One region of the Exiguobacterium sp. s168 genome, then DNA from elsewhere that is predicted to be linked to it. Evidence: predicted binding sites of a transcription regulator. Region 1 holds the regulator's gene; each other region holds the start of a gene.
What was found. The regulator Rex, encoded in region 1, represses fermentation and respiration genes when NADH is low (regulators of the CRP and FNR family bind a similar motif). The targets are predictions, from matches to a motif close to TTGTGAAATATTTCACAA.

Region 1 (3,167 bases):
CCGCTTTTTGTTCCAAGTACTTCGTGTAGTTCCCGGTGAACTTACGACAGACATTGCGCGACAGCTCATAGACGACATTGACGACTTGGTCGAGGAAGTACCGGTCGTGTGAGACGATCAGGACGGCGCCACGATAACCGCCGAGGTAACTTTCGAGCCAAGCGAGTGTATCGATATCAAGGTGGTTGGTCGGCTCATCAAGAATGAGGAGCTCTGGTGCTTGCAGAAGCATCTTCGCTAAGGCGAGTCGTGTCCGTTGACCACCGGATAATGTCTGAATCCGGCGCGAGTAATCATCCGGATAAAAGCGCATGCCGTGCAAAACGGAGCGGATATTCGCTTCGAACTGATAACCACCGGCTTCTGAGAAGTCGTGTTGTGCTTGGTCGTACGTCTTCAAGAGACGATCGTAAGCGACCGGGTCGTTCAAGATATGCTCCATGCCCATTTCGATTTCCATCCGGCGCAGTGTTCGTTCTTGTTCCTGGAGATGTTCGAAGACGGTCAGCATCTCGTTCCAGATCGTCTCATTCGATTCGAGACCACTGTCTTGTGCAAGATAACCGATTTTGACATCCTTGCCTTTCATGATGTCGCCCGAGTCATGACTGAGTTCACCAGCGATGATTTTGAGCAAGGTCGATTTACCGGCACCGTTTCGTCCGACGAGCGCAATCCGATCCCGCTCTTGTACTTCCAGTTTGATATTTTCTAAAATCGGCTCGACGCCGAATGATTTCGAGAGTTGATTGACTTGTAAGAGTATCATTTCCATCCATCCTTCCACCCTTTAGTTTATCACGAACAAAAGCGCGAGGTCCTGCGGAATATATTATTTGTGACTCTATGTGAAGTGGTTTACAATCAAGGAGAGTAGAAAGCTTTTTGCAAAGATTTGGGTGCCACGATGGATGTGGCCGAAGGGGGAACTGCAGGATGAATGGACCAGACACAAAAATTCCACAAGCGACAGCAAAACGGTTGCCGCTATATTATCGCTTCATCCAAAGTTTATACAATTCAGGCAAGCTCCGCGTCTCTTCTGCTGAGTTAAGCGAGGCGGTGAAGGTTGATTCAGCAACGATTCGTCGCGATTTTTCCTACTTTGGGGCATTAGGGAAGAAGGGGTATGGATATAACGTTCAACATCTCTTAACGTTTTTCCGCAAAACATTGAATCAAGATGAGGTGACGAATGTTGCCTTAATCGGGGTCGGTCATCTCGGAACAGCGTTTGCAAATTATAACTTTTTAAAGAATAATAGTACTCGGATAGTCGTTGCGTTTGATGCGGACGAAGAGAAGGTCGGAACAACGACGCATGACGTTCCAATCTATCATGTTTCGGACATGAAAGAACAAATCGAAGCGAATCAGGTCGATGTTGCCATCTTGACGGTTCCATCGCAGTTCGCACAGTCAGTAGCGGATGAGTTAGTCGAGTATGGTGTGACAGGCATCCTGAACTTTACGCCAGCACGGTTGAACGTGCCAGCGAGCGTCCGGGTCCATCACATCGATTTATCGATCGAGTTGCAGTCGTTAGTTTATTTCATGAAGCATTATTCGCAATCAGCTGAAGGAGTGAAATCATAATGGAAAACCTTATCCCGCTCACACTAGGTATCGGACCAGCGAGCATCGGATTAATCGCGGTCGTCGCATTGATCATCTTCGGACCGAAGAAGTTACCAGAATTCGGACGCGCTGCGGGTCAGACATTGAAAGAGTTCAAGAATGCCACGAACGGCATCATGGACGACGATAAAAAGGACGAACCGAAAGAGAAGTGATTGAATCATGACGGTTGATCAAGAGCAAAGCATGACGTCGCACCTTGACGAACTGCGTAAGCGGATCGTCTGGTCGCTTATCATCGTCGTCGTCCTGTTCGCTGTCGCATTTCCGCTCGTCCGACCGCTCGTTCGCTTCTTGCAAGCGGACTTAAAAGAGCTCGGTATCGGTTTGAATGCCTTCAACGTCGCCGATCCTTTAATGTTGTATTTGAATCTTGCGTTCATCATTGCGCTGATTTTAGCGTCACCGTTCTGGATGTATCAACTCTGGGCATTTGTCCGACCAGGACTTTATGACAAGGAGCAAAAAGCGACATTGACGTATATTCCGGTCATCTTCTTTCTGTTTTTGGCTGGCGTAGCCTTCTCGTATTTCTGGTTGCTTCCCTTCTTGCTTGAAGTCTCAACGGATCTCGGGAAAGAGCTCGGAATCGAACAAGTCATCGGAGTCGAGAACTACTTCAGTTTCTTAATCCGGTTGACGATGCCGTTCGGTCTTCTGTTCCAATTGCCGGTCGTGACGATGTTCCTGACACGTCTTGGTCTCGTGACGCCATATTTCATGCGAAAGAATCGGAAATATGCGTACTTTGCGCTGTTCGTCGTTGCGGCATTGATCGCACCGCCGGACGTGACGTCACACTTGATGATCTCGGTACCATTGTTCGTTCTCTATGAGATCAGTATCTTGATTTCTGCGCGGACGTACAAAAAGGTCTTGATCCTCGAGCAACAGGCAGAGCTTGAACGACAGGCGGATTTGATGCGTGAATTGAATAAATGAATCGTGAATTCCTTCCGACGATTTTGGAAGGAATTCTTTTTTGTGAAAGCGTTCTTTTTATATTGATAAAGCAGTTAGTGATGCGTATACTAAAGATAATTCATGGGGGCTTAGCTCAGCTGGGAGAGCGTTTGGCTGGCAGCCAAAAGGTCGTCGGTTCGATCCCGATAGTCTCCACCAATACCAAATATCTAACTCCTCGAGGCGTCGAGGAGTTTTTATTTTACTCCCAGTTAAATTCCTTAAAAATATAAAATGTCATGAAAAACAAATAAATTAAAAAAATAGACAGATATAAATTGTTTATTTCCATTAAATTCATTAAACTAAATATACAGAATTTTCGTTTAACTGTTTTATCAGTAGTACTACTATGGTTTTACAGAAAAGGGGAAAACGAACGCATGAAGAAGAAGATTGCACTTATGGCAGCCGTCTTAATGACGTCTTCCAATCTAGTCAGTGCGCAAGGTGCACTGTCGTCGCAAGACAAAGCAACGGGTCAAAAACCGCAAGCGCTCTCGCTGAAGAAATCGGGGCAAGAGAAGAACTACAAACAATCGGATAAAGTCCGTGTCGTCATCGAG
Region 2 (3,167 bases), on a different contig from region 1:
TCAGCACTTTCGAACCTTGCATGTTTGCAAGACGGCGTAACAATTCCGGTTTCTGACGACGTGAGGTTTCCAAGTACCCGAATGTCACTTGTGTGCTAACGGCACGCTCAACACGAATCGTCTCAGGAGCATTCGCAAGAGTCCGTCCCCATTCCGCTGTCCGTTCCGGCAATGTCGCTGATACGAATGCTAGCTGTCGATCGCGTAATGCACTGTTTGCGATTCGCGTCGCCGAGTCATTCATGCCACTCTCATAGATTTGATCCGCTTCATCTAAGACGATCAATTTCACCTTATGCATTTTCAACTTCTTCGAATCAATCAACTCAACAAGGCGTCCAGGTGTACCAACGATGATTTGCGGTTTTTTCTTCAATCGTTCATATTGTCGTTTTAATTCAACTCCACCAATGAATGCACCGGATTTGATCCCACTTCCTTGAGCAAACAATTGAATGACTTGATGAATTTGCATGACGAGTTCCCGTGTTGGTGCCGTGATCACGACTTGCACGTGTGGTTCTTCTACTTCAATCTTTTCTAAAGCTGGAATGACATAGGCAAGCGTCTTCCCTGTACCTGTAGGCGCTTCAGCAAGGACATCTTTTCCTTCGCGCAACAATGGGATCGCTTGTTCTTGAACAGGCATCAACTCCGTAAAACGTGCCCGTTCCCATGCTTCCTGTAAAAATGGTTTTGTAAAGTTCATAACGATTTCTCCTACTCTCTTAATTCCATCATGCCGTTACGTATTCGACATGATCTCCTGATGCATCACGGTATCCCCGTAATGTCTGTGTATATTCATTTCCTGCATCGAGCAATCGAATGTGGAACCGGATCTCGCCTTCACCGGCTTCTTCTTCTAGAATCTCGAATCCTTGGATGACACGATCCTGTAATTCTGCAGCGAGTGCCGGATACTCCGAAAGACTCGCATACGTCGCTTTTACGTCGACGGGACGGCGAACAAGCGCAATCCAATACGATTCATCATAGCCGATAAAGTCTTCATAATCAAAATCGTCTTCAAACCGAATCCAGAATCCATCATCTTCAAATTCCGTGATCATTCCCGTTCGCGTCGAACCGTCCGATCCGATTTTCAGCGAGACCCAGTCTCCCGACTGATACTCTCCTTGTTGTGTTAATGATACATACTCCATTTGGCACACCTCCACGTTCTATATTCCCTTTTTCATTGTCAACGATACGTCTTAAAAATACAAGGCACCGTAGCGTGACATTCCTCACAGTTTCAACTGTTCTAGTGGATCTTTTTTAAATTAACTCATACAGTTTCCAAAAAACCTTGAATTAGCAACACCAAACTGTTTTTTCTGAACTATTTTCATATGGATACAGAAATAAAGAAAGCCCGTCATATCAACGTTTATTCACTTGTTAAAACATTCACATGAACGTAAAGGGAATCAACCCTTCCTTTTGTTACACTATTCACATAAGGAACTGATGATTAGCTCAATATTAAAGGAGTGGTATCCATGTTATTAGAAAAAACGAGTGCTTGGACGAACTTTACGTCTGGTGAATGGGTAAAGACGATCGATGTCGCAGACTTCATCCGACTCAATCGCACAGAATATACAGGAGATGATCACTTTTTAGTCGGTCCAACGCAAGCAACGGAACGGCTCTGGCAACAAATTCTACAGCTGACGAATGAAGAACGCCAACGTGGTGGTGTGTACGCCGTCGATGCTAAAACACCATCAACGATCCTCTCGCATGATGCAGGATATCTGAATCGCTCACTTGAAAAAATCGTCGGTTTACAGACAGACGAACCGTTTAAACGTTCGATTCATCCAAACGGTGGGATTCGGATGGTAAATGATGCCCTAGCTGCGTATGGCTTTGAAGCAGACGAGACTGTCACGAAAACCTTCAGCGAGTACCGGAAGACACATAACCAAGGGGTTTTCGATGCCTATACCCCTGAGATGCGCGCCGCACGTAAAGCCGGTATCATCACAGGATTACCTGATGCTTATGGTCGCGGACGGATCATCGGTGACTATCGTCGTGTTGCTTTGTACGGAACGGCACGCTTGATTGAAGAACGTAAGCGAGATTTAAAGGCGCGTGGCGGGTTCCTCTCTGAATCAATGATTCGTGATCGCGAAGAGATGAATGAACAGTTGCGCGCATTAACAGAATTGACCGAGCTTGGAACTCGTTATGGTTTTGACCTCTCTCGCCCTGCAGAAACAGCACAAGAAGCATTCCAGTGGGTCTATCTTGCTTATCTTGCTGCCATCAAGGAGCAAAACGGGGCAGCCATGTCACTCGGTCGAGTCTCGACGTTCCTTGATATTTATGTCGAACGTGATCTTGCGACTGGGCGCTTGACTGAAGAGACTGCACAAGAGCTCGTCGATCATTTCGTCATGAAGCTTCGGATCGTCAAATTCTTACGGACACCGGACTATAATGATTTGTTCTCGGGTGACCCGACGTGGGTAACGGAATCCATTGGTGGAATGAGTGAAGATGGGCAATCAAACGTCACGAAAAGTTCGTTCCGCTTCTTACACACGCTCTCGACACTCGGTCCGGCACCGGAACCGAATCTAACCGTTCTCTGGTCTACTCAGCTTCCACGCGGATTCAAGGAATTCTGTGCGAAGATGTCGATCGTATCGAGCTCGATTCAGTATGAAAACGATGATTTGATGTTGCCGGTTTATGGGGATGATTACGGTATCGCTTGCTGTGTCTCCGCGATGAAGATTGGGAAACAGATGCAGTTCTTCGGTGCGCGAGCAAACCTGGCAAAAGCATTACTTTATACGATCAATGGCGGAATGGACGAGAAGCTCAAAATCCAAGTCGCCCCTGCTACACCACTAATGCTCGACGAAGTACTCGATTACGAGACCGTCATGGCGGCTTATGATCGTCAACTCGATTGGCTTGCAGAACTGTACGTCAATACACTGAATGTCATTCACTACATGCATGATAAATACAGTTACGAACGGATTGAAATGGCGTTACATGATCCGGAAATCTTACGGACGATGGCATGCGGTATCGCTGGTTTATCGGTCGTCGCTGACAGTCTATCCGCCATCCGTTACGCAACAGTCCGTCCGATCCGAGATGCGGATGGGATTGCAGTTGATTTCAAGATCGAAGGTGAG
Region 3 (3,167 bases), on a different contig from region 1:
GATACGGAATCCAGTCGGCGACGATTGAATCTTTGAAATAAGCGGCCGGACCGGTCCGTCTTGGATTACCGAGTAGACCTGAGATATGCATCGCCGTCGACATGAAGAGCATTCCGATCGTCCAGGCAGCCGTTTGAACAAGTCCGAGACGATTCATTGCCGGCGTCAACGTCCGACCACGTAAGAGTGGAACAAGCCAGTACGCTGTTCCGAAGAACGTTAGTGCGACAGCCGCACCGACCGTGATGTGAAAGTGTCCAGTGACCCATAATGTATTGTGAACGATGATATTTAGTTGATGGGACGCATTAATGACACCACCTGCACCTGCTGGAATGAAGAATAACATCCCGATGAACGGTGCAAGAAAACGAACATCACGATATGGCATTTTCTTCACCCAACCAAATATGCCAGTTGCTCCCTTACGGCGACCCGCTAGCTCGAATGTCGCAAACATCGAGAAGGCAGTCATCAATGATGGGATGATGACGAGGAATGTCAAAACGACTTGGACATACTTCCAAAATGCAGAAATCCCCGGCTCTAACAATTGATGGTGAAAACCAACTGGGAATGAAAAAAGTAAGAACAATAAAAATGACATTCGCGCTAACGCGTCAGAAAAAATCTTCCCACCAACGATTTTCGGAATGACCGTATACCAAACGATATAAGCAGGTAATAACCAAAAATAGACGAGTGGATGACCAAAGTACCAAAATAGCGTTCGGGATAGCTCGATCCCGACCTTATCTGTCCAACCAAGAGATAAAGGAAGGAGTTGAAAGAGAATCGTCGCTGCTACGCCGAGTGTCGCAACCACCCATAATAAGGCAGTCATAATACTCATGTATGCTTGAAGTGGTGGATGAACGCCAGGGTGTTCCCGTTTATAATCAGCATACATACGGAACATGGCACCAGAAGCAATCCACGTTCCGACGACGAAGATGACGAGTCCAATATAAAATACTGGATGTGCCTTGAGTGGTGCATAGAATGTATAGAGGACGGAAGCTTCTCCTGCAAGCACCATCCACGTGACGAGGACGACACCAAGAATCATGAACCAGAATCCGACCCATCCGAGACGTCGCGGAAACTCTTCGAATCGTCCGAACGATTGACCTAAAAATGAGAACAATAATCCGAAAATGAATAACGTCGTAAAGACGATTGCAAGCATTAACCCGTGGGCAGTGAGAAGCTCATAGTAGCCGACTCCAGCAATTTCTGGAATGACACCTGTCCGCACCATCGTTTGCAACAATCCACATAAACCACCAATCAATAAGGCGACAAGTGAAAAACTAACATGTGCGAAAGCGAGCTTCGCTTCCTTAATTCCGATGACGGTAGCAGGCAGACCACGCTCCATCTCGAACTGTCTTAATTTTTTTGAAATGGCATTCATCTTATTCCACCACCTTGATTTTCGTTGCCATCATATGATGGGCATTACCACAATATTCATTACATACGACGAGATATTCGCCTGCTTCCTTGAACGTATACTCAATCGAATTAATATGTCCGGGAACGACCATCATGTTGACGTTCGTCTTAACGATTTCAAATCCATGAACGACGTCCTTCGATGTCACGAGAAAATCGACTGTCGCCCCTTTAGGTATGACCATATCTTTTGGTGTAAACTGAAAAGCTTGTGAAACGATGACCGCTTCGTATCGGTCATCATCAATCTTTTTTAGTCCTGGTTTATCAAACGGTTTCGTCTGATCGACTTTCGTCGGATCAATCAATGTCGCATCGGATGGTGGTTGATTGCCCGATGCAAAAGCGGATACACCGATGATGGTCAAGAAGACCGCTAGCATCGCTACTCCGAAGATCAGCCAAATTTTTTCTAAACGATGAATGTGCATCGTGATTCCCCCTTAACGTGATATGAACAATAGAAAGATTGAACTCCACATCCCGATGATGACACCTGCTACGATCAGGACGGCAATAAATGTTCCTTTGAGGTTTGATTCTGATTTTTGGTCCATGGTGATTACTCCTCTCCTGCTTTGAACTTGTCTTTATTGTAAGAATTCAGCAAGTTCGGAAACTGTGATATATATCACTTCAAATGTGAAGAATCCGCACTTTTCTTTCTAAAAACACACAAAAAGTTCACATCTGAACAAGAGAAGGAGGCACGACTCATCTACAAAAAAACAATCCATACATGAGGCAGAAAATTCTGCTTCACGTTTGAATTGTTTGTACACTATCTATTAAATTCGACAAACACCTGCTGGGCATCCTTCACAATGACACAGATCACGCAGATATTGTGCATCATGAATGATGATTTCTTTTGGCGTCATCGAAATGACACCTTCTTTTTTCCACTGGGAGAACATCCGATTGACCGTTTCACGCGGTGCGCCAATCAATTGACCAAACTCCCCATCGGATGGACGTTTTGCAAGACGGTAGGTTTCTCCTACTTGTTCCCCTTCCATCGCGATGAGACGAAGTAACGTCGAAGCTAACGCACCCGGTTTTCCGAACAATAGCAAGTCGCGCAATTTAGTCTCCGTCTGTTTCCGCATCAATGCTTGCCACCGCATGATCTCAAGCGCAAAAGTACCATCCTTTCTCATGAGTTCCTCTAATTTTTCTTTTGAGAGGAAACCGATGATACTATCCTCCATCGTCTCGATACTGTATGAACTCGGAAAAGCTTCTCCTACATCAAATTCACCAAATAGATCCCCTTTGAAATATAAGAACATCAGTAATGGACTGCCTTTTTTCGTCAACTTCGATAGTTTGACGCCTCCTTGTTTCACATAAAACAACTTGTCGTTCATTTCCCCTTCCCAACAGACGATGGAATCCTTTTTGAACGTCGTTTCCGTCATGAAGCTCTCTAGTAACGTTCTTGTCTCAGGTGATAAGATGAATGTATTCGCTTCAGTCGTTCCACAAGTCAGCATATCCATTTCTCCTCTCCTTTTCTTCTGCTTTTAGTATAGAACATCACAGTTCAAAAGAATGGATTTTCAAAAGATTGTCAAACTTTGTTCAATTTTTCACATTATTTTTGAAAAAGTATCTGACGACCGCTTTCTAAAACTAAAGCAATCGTCAGATATAGTATTACATACCTGTTCCGTAATAATGATGAACGATTCGTTCAACTGCTTGAC
Region 4 (3,167 bases), on a different contig from region 1:
CCATCTTCAATTGATTGAAGAGACCAAGAAGCGGCGGAATGATGATTGGAATGAACGCGATGTGGATCGGCAACACGTTTTGTGAACTGATCGCAAGCAAGAGAATCGCAAACAAGATGAATCCTTTTAATTTTTTGACGGAAGCGGCACTTGCGTTACCACGCGAGCGTGCAATCAAAGAGTGAGCGAGTGCATCCGGTAAGCCCGTTTTCGAGAGGGCAACGGCAAATGCACCGAGCAACGCGTAGCTCAGGGCGATTTCTGCCCCGTCACCAAGACCACCGGCAAACGCTTCGGTTGTTTTCGTTAAATCAAGACCACCGACGAGACCACCGGCAAACGCACTGATGACCATCGCGACCACGATGTGGACGCGAAAGATCGCTAATATAAATAGTAAAAAGACGGCAAACAATACGGCGTTTATCATTCAGTAAAACCACACTTTCTTTTGTTATCACTGTACTATACTAAAGTATCTTACAGCCATGTTGGAATGCTGTCAAGAGTAAAAGTCTGACCTCGTAATCAAAAGATGAATGATACGCTTATTAGCTCTCCACAAGATGATACATTCTGTTATACCCCGAAGCATGAAGTGAGAAGCGTTTTGATCACTGAAAATGACTCATACGAAAAAACGTGCCATCCTTCTCCGGTAAGAGAAAATGGCACGTTATCTTTAGTTTAAAGCGGAGTAAATCATCCAATTCTATTTGCGTTTCTTCTATAGAGAGTGATCAGCAATCGACGACGTCAAGCTTACCAGTACCTGGATCGATGACGAGTCCGTGGACGTTCGTCCCAGGTGGCAGTAATGGGTGGTTCTTCACGAGGCTGACTGAGTGAGCGACGCTTTCTTGAACTGACGTGAAGCCACGCAACCATTGATTCAAATCAACCCCGGATACTTCGAGTGTATGAAGAATCTGTTGGTCGATTCCCCGATCCTTCATCTCGTTGATCATGTGGTTAGGATCAATCGTGCTCATGCCACAGTCGTGGTGACCGATGACGACGACTTCTTCAGCGCCAAGAGCATACAACGCAACGAGAATCGAGCGCATAACGGAGCCGAATGGGTGCGATAGGATAGCACCGGCATTTTTGATGATCTTCGCATCCCCGTTCTTAAGACCAAGTGCGTGTGGGAGGAGCTCCGTCAAGCGGGCATCCATACACGTCAGGATGACGACCTTTTTGTCTGGGAACTTATCCGAGACGAACTGTTCATACTGTTTTTCGGCGACGAATCGCTCGTTGAAGGCTAGCATTTCCTGTACAACTGACATTCAAGTGTCCTCCTTTAGTGGTAGCTCTTAATATGTACCCCATATCAGAATACAAGATGATGAAACGGCTATCAAGTCACGAAAATGCAAGGTGTGACAAATCGCACACATCCATGTACATGAAGCAAAACGATAAAAAAGAAGAATTTAAAACAGTTGTAAACGCTATCAAAGGTGTGAGGGAATTCACAGGATGGTCATGCACAAAACAAGAAAAAGGGGTTATGATTGATTTGTGAAGGAAAGCACAAACTATTGAAAAACAGCTTGGCATTCCTGACATAATGGTTGGCAAATCAAACTCAGATTCGTTCCACGACAGGGAGGAAACCACTCATGGCTGTGAAAGAAAAAACAAAATCGACGGCAACGCCGGTCGAACAAGCAGTTGGGCAAATCGTTGAAAAAGGGCAACGTGCATTACAAGAATTACTGACATTCGATCAAGAAAAAATCGACACGATCGTCCGGGATATGGCACTTGCCGGACTTGAACGGCACGTCGAACTCGCTCGTCTCGCAGCAGAAGAGACGGGACGCGGTGTCTTTGAAGATAAGATGATTAAAAACATTTTTGCGACAGAATACATCTACAATAGTCTACGTCATGAAAAAACGGTCGGGATTCTCGAAGAAGATGTCCAAAACGGCATCACCTATATCGCTGAACCGGTTGGTGTCGTCTGTGGTGTCACACCGGTCACGAACCCGACATCAACGACGATGTTCAAAGCATTGATTGCGATCAAGACACGCAACCCGATCGTCTTCGCGTTCCACCCATCGGCACAACGTTGTTCCGTTGAAGCAGCGAAAACACTCCGCGACGCAGCCATCAAAGCCGGGGCACCAAAAGACTGTATTCAATGGGTGGAAGAACCATCACTTGAAGCAACGAAAGTCTTGATGAACCATGAAAAAATCGCCATGGTCCTTGCGACAGGTGGAGCAGGAATGGTCAAATCAGCGTATTCAACAGGTAAACCGGCACTCGGTGTTGGACCAGGGAACGTTCCGTGTTACATCGAACAGTCAGCGAAAGTCAAACGGGCAGTCAGCGATCTCGTTCTCTCAAAAACGTTTGATAACGGAATGATTTGTGCGTCTGAGCAAGCTGTCATCGTCGACCAAGAGATTTATGCGACGGTTCGTGCGGAAATGGAAGCACTCGGTTGTTACTTCTGTACACCGGAAGAAAAACAACGTCTCGAATCACTCGTCATCAAAACCGATACATGTGCCGTCAATGCGGACATCGTCGGGAAACCAGCGACATGGATCGCGGAGAAAGCCGGCATCGACGTTCCGGAAACAACGGTCATGCTCGTCGCGGAACTCGAGCACGTCGGAGCAGCAGAACCATTGTCTCATGAAAAACTCAGTCCGGTCCTCGGTGCGTACCGCGTTGCATCAACTGAAGAAGCGTTCACGATTGCCGAACAGATGCTTGAAATTGGTGGTCTCGGTCATACAGCTGTCATTCATACGACGAACGATGATTTGATGACAGCGTTCGGACTCCGCATGAAAGCCTGCCGGATCCTTGTCAACAGTCCATCTGCTCACGGTGGGATCGGTGATCTGTACAACGAGTTGACACCATCATTGACACTCGGTTGCGGATCATACGGGAAAAACTCTGTATCTGAAAACGTGACAGCGAAGCACTTACTCAACGTCAAGAAGGTGGCGAGACGACGCGTGAACATGCAATGGTTCAAGGTTCCTGAAAAAATCTACTTCGAAAAGAACTCTGTTCAGTACTTGCGGTCGATGACTGACGTCTCACGCGTCATGATAGTCACGGATCCAACGATGGTACAGTTCGGGTATGCCGATAAAGTGATTCAAAACTTGCCACAGTCCGTCAGTTAC

Region 2: pflB (formate C-acetyltransferase) is a predicted target of Rex. The motif match lies at 1,402-1,419, and genes of this name have one in related genera.
Region 3: KNQ15_RS07005 (cytochrome C oxidase subunit II) is a predicted target of Rex. The motif match lies at 2,078-2,095, and genes of this name have one in related genera.
Region 4: adhE (bifunctional acetaldehyde-CoA/alcohol dehydrogenase) is a predicted target of Rex. The motif match lies at 1,526-1,543, and genes of this name have one in related genera.

Annotation. Positions count from the first base shown of each region.
Region 1 covers NZ_JACSNE010000007.1:117,930-121,096, reverse strand. Annotated here, with positions in the region: gene KNQ15_RS06705 (ATP-binding cassette domain-containing protein) at 1-769, opposite strand, end outside; gene KNQ15_RS06700 (redox-sensing transcriptional repressor Rex) at 937-1,596, shown strand; gene KNQ15_RS06695 (twin-arginine translocase TatA/TatE family subunit) at 1,596-1,793, shown strand; gene tatC (twin-arginine translocase subunit TatC) at 1,801-2,580, shown strand; tRNA gene KNQ15_RS06685 (tRNA-Ala) at 2,685-2,760, shown strand; gene KNQ15_RS06680 (S8 family serine peptidase) at 2,985-3,167, shown strand, end outside.
Region 2 covers NZ_JACSNE010000008.1:54,826-57,992, reverse strand. Annotated here, with positions in the region: gene KNQ15_RS07070 (DEAD/DEAH box helicase) at 1-709, opposite strand, end outside; gene KNQ15_RS07065 (hypothetical protein) at 738-1,166, opposite strand; gene pflB (formate C-acetyltransferase) at 1,506-3,167, shown strand, end outside.
Region 3 covers NZ_JACSNE010000008.1:43,105-46,271, reverse strand. Annotated here, with positions in the region: gene KNQ15_RS07015 (b(o/a)3-type cytochrome-c oxidase subunit 1) at 1-1,417, opposite strand, end outside; gene KNQ15_RS07010 (cytochrome c oxidase subunit II) at 1,419-1,889, opposite strand; gene KNQ15_RS07005 (cytochrome C oxidase subunit II) at 1,902-2,015, opposite strand; gene KNQ15_RS07000 (Crp/Fnr family transcriptional regulator) at 2,247-2,960, opposite strand; gene KNQ15_RS06995 (CDP-glycerol glycerophosphotransferase family protein) at 3,118-3,167, opposite strand, start outside.
Region 4 covers NZ_JACSNE010000027.1:5,820-8,986, forward strand. Annotated here, with positions in the region: gene KNQ15_RS13735 (Na+/H+ antiporter family protein) at 1-427, opposite strand, end outside; gene KNQ15_RS13740 (beta-class carbonic anhydrase) at 741-1,292, opposite strand; gene adhE (bifunctional acetaldehyde-CoA/alcohol dehydrogenase) at 1,629-3,167, shown strand, end outside.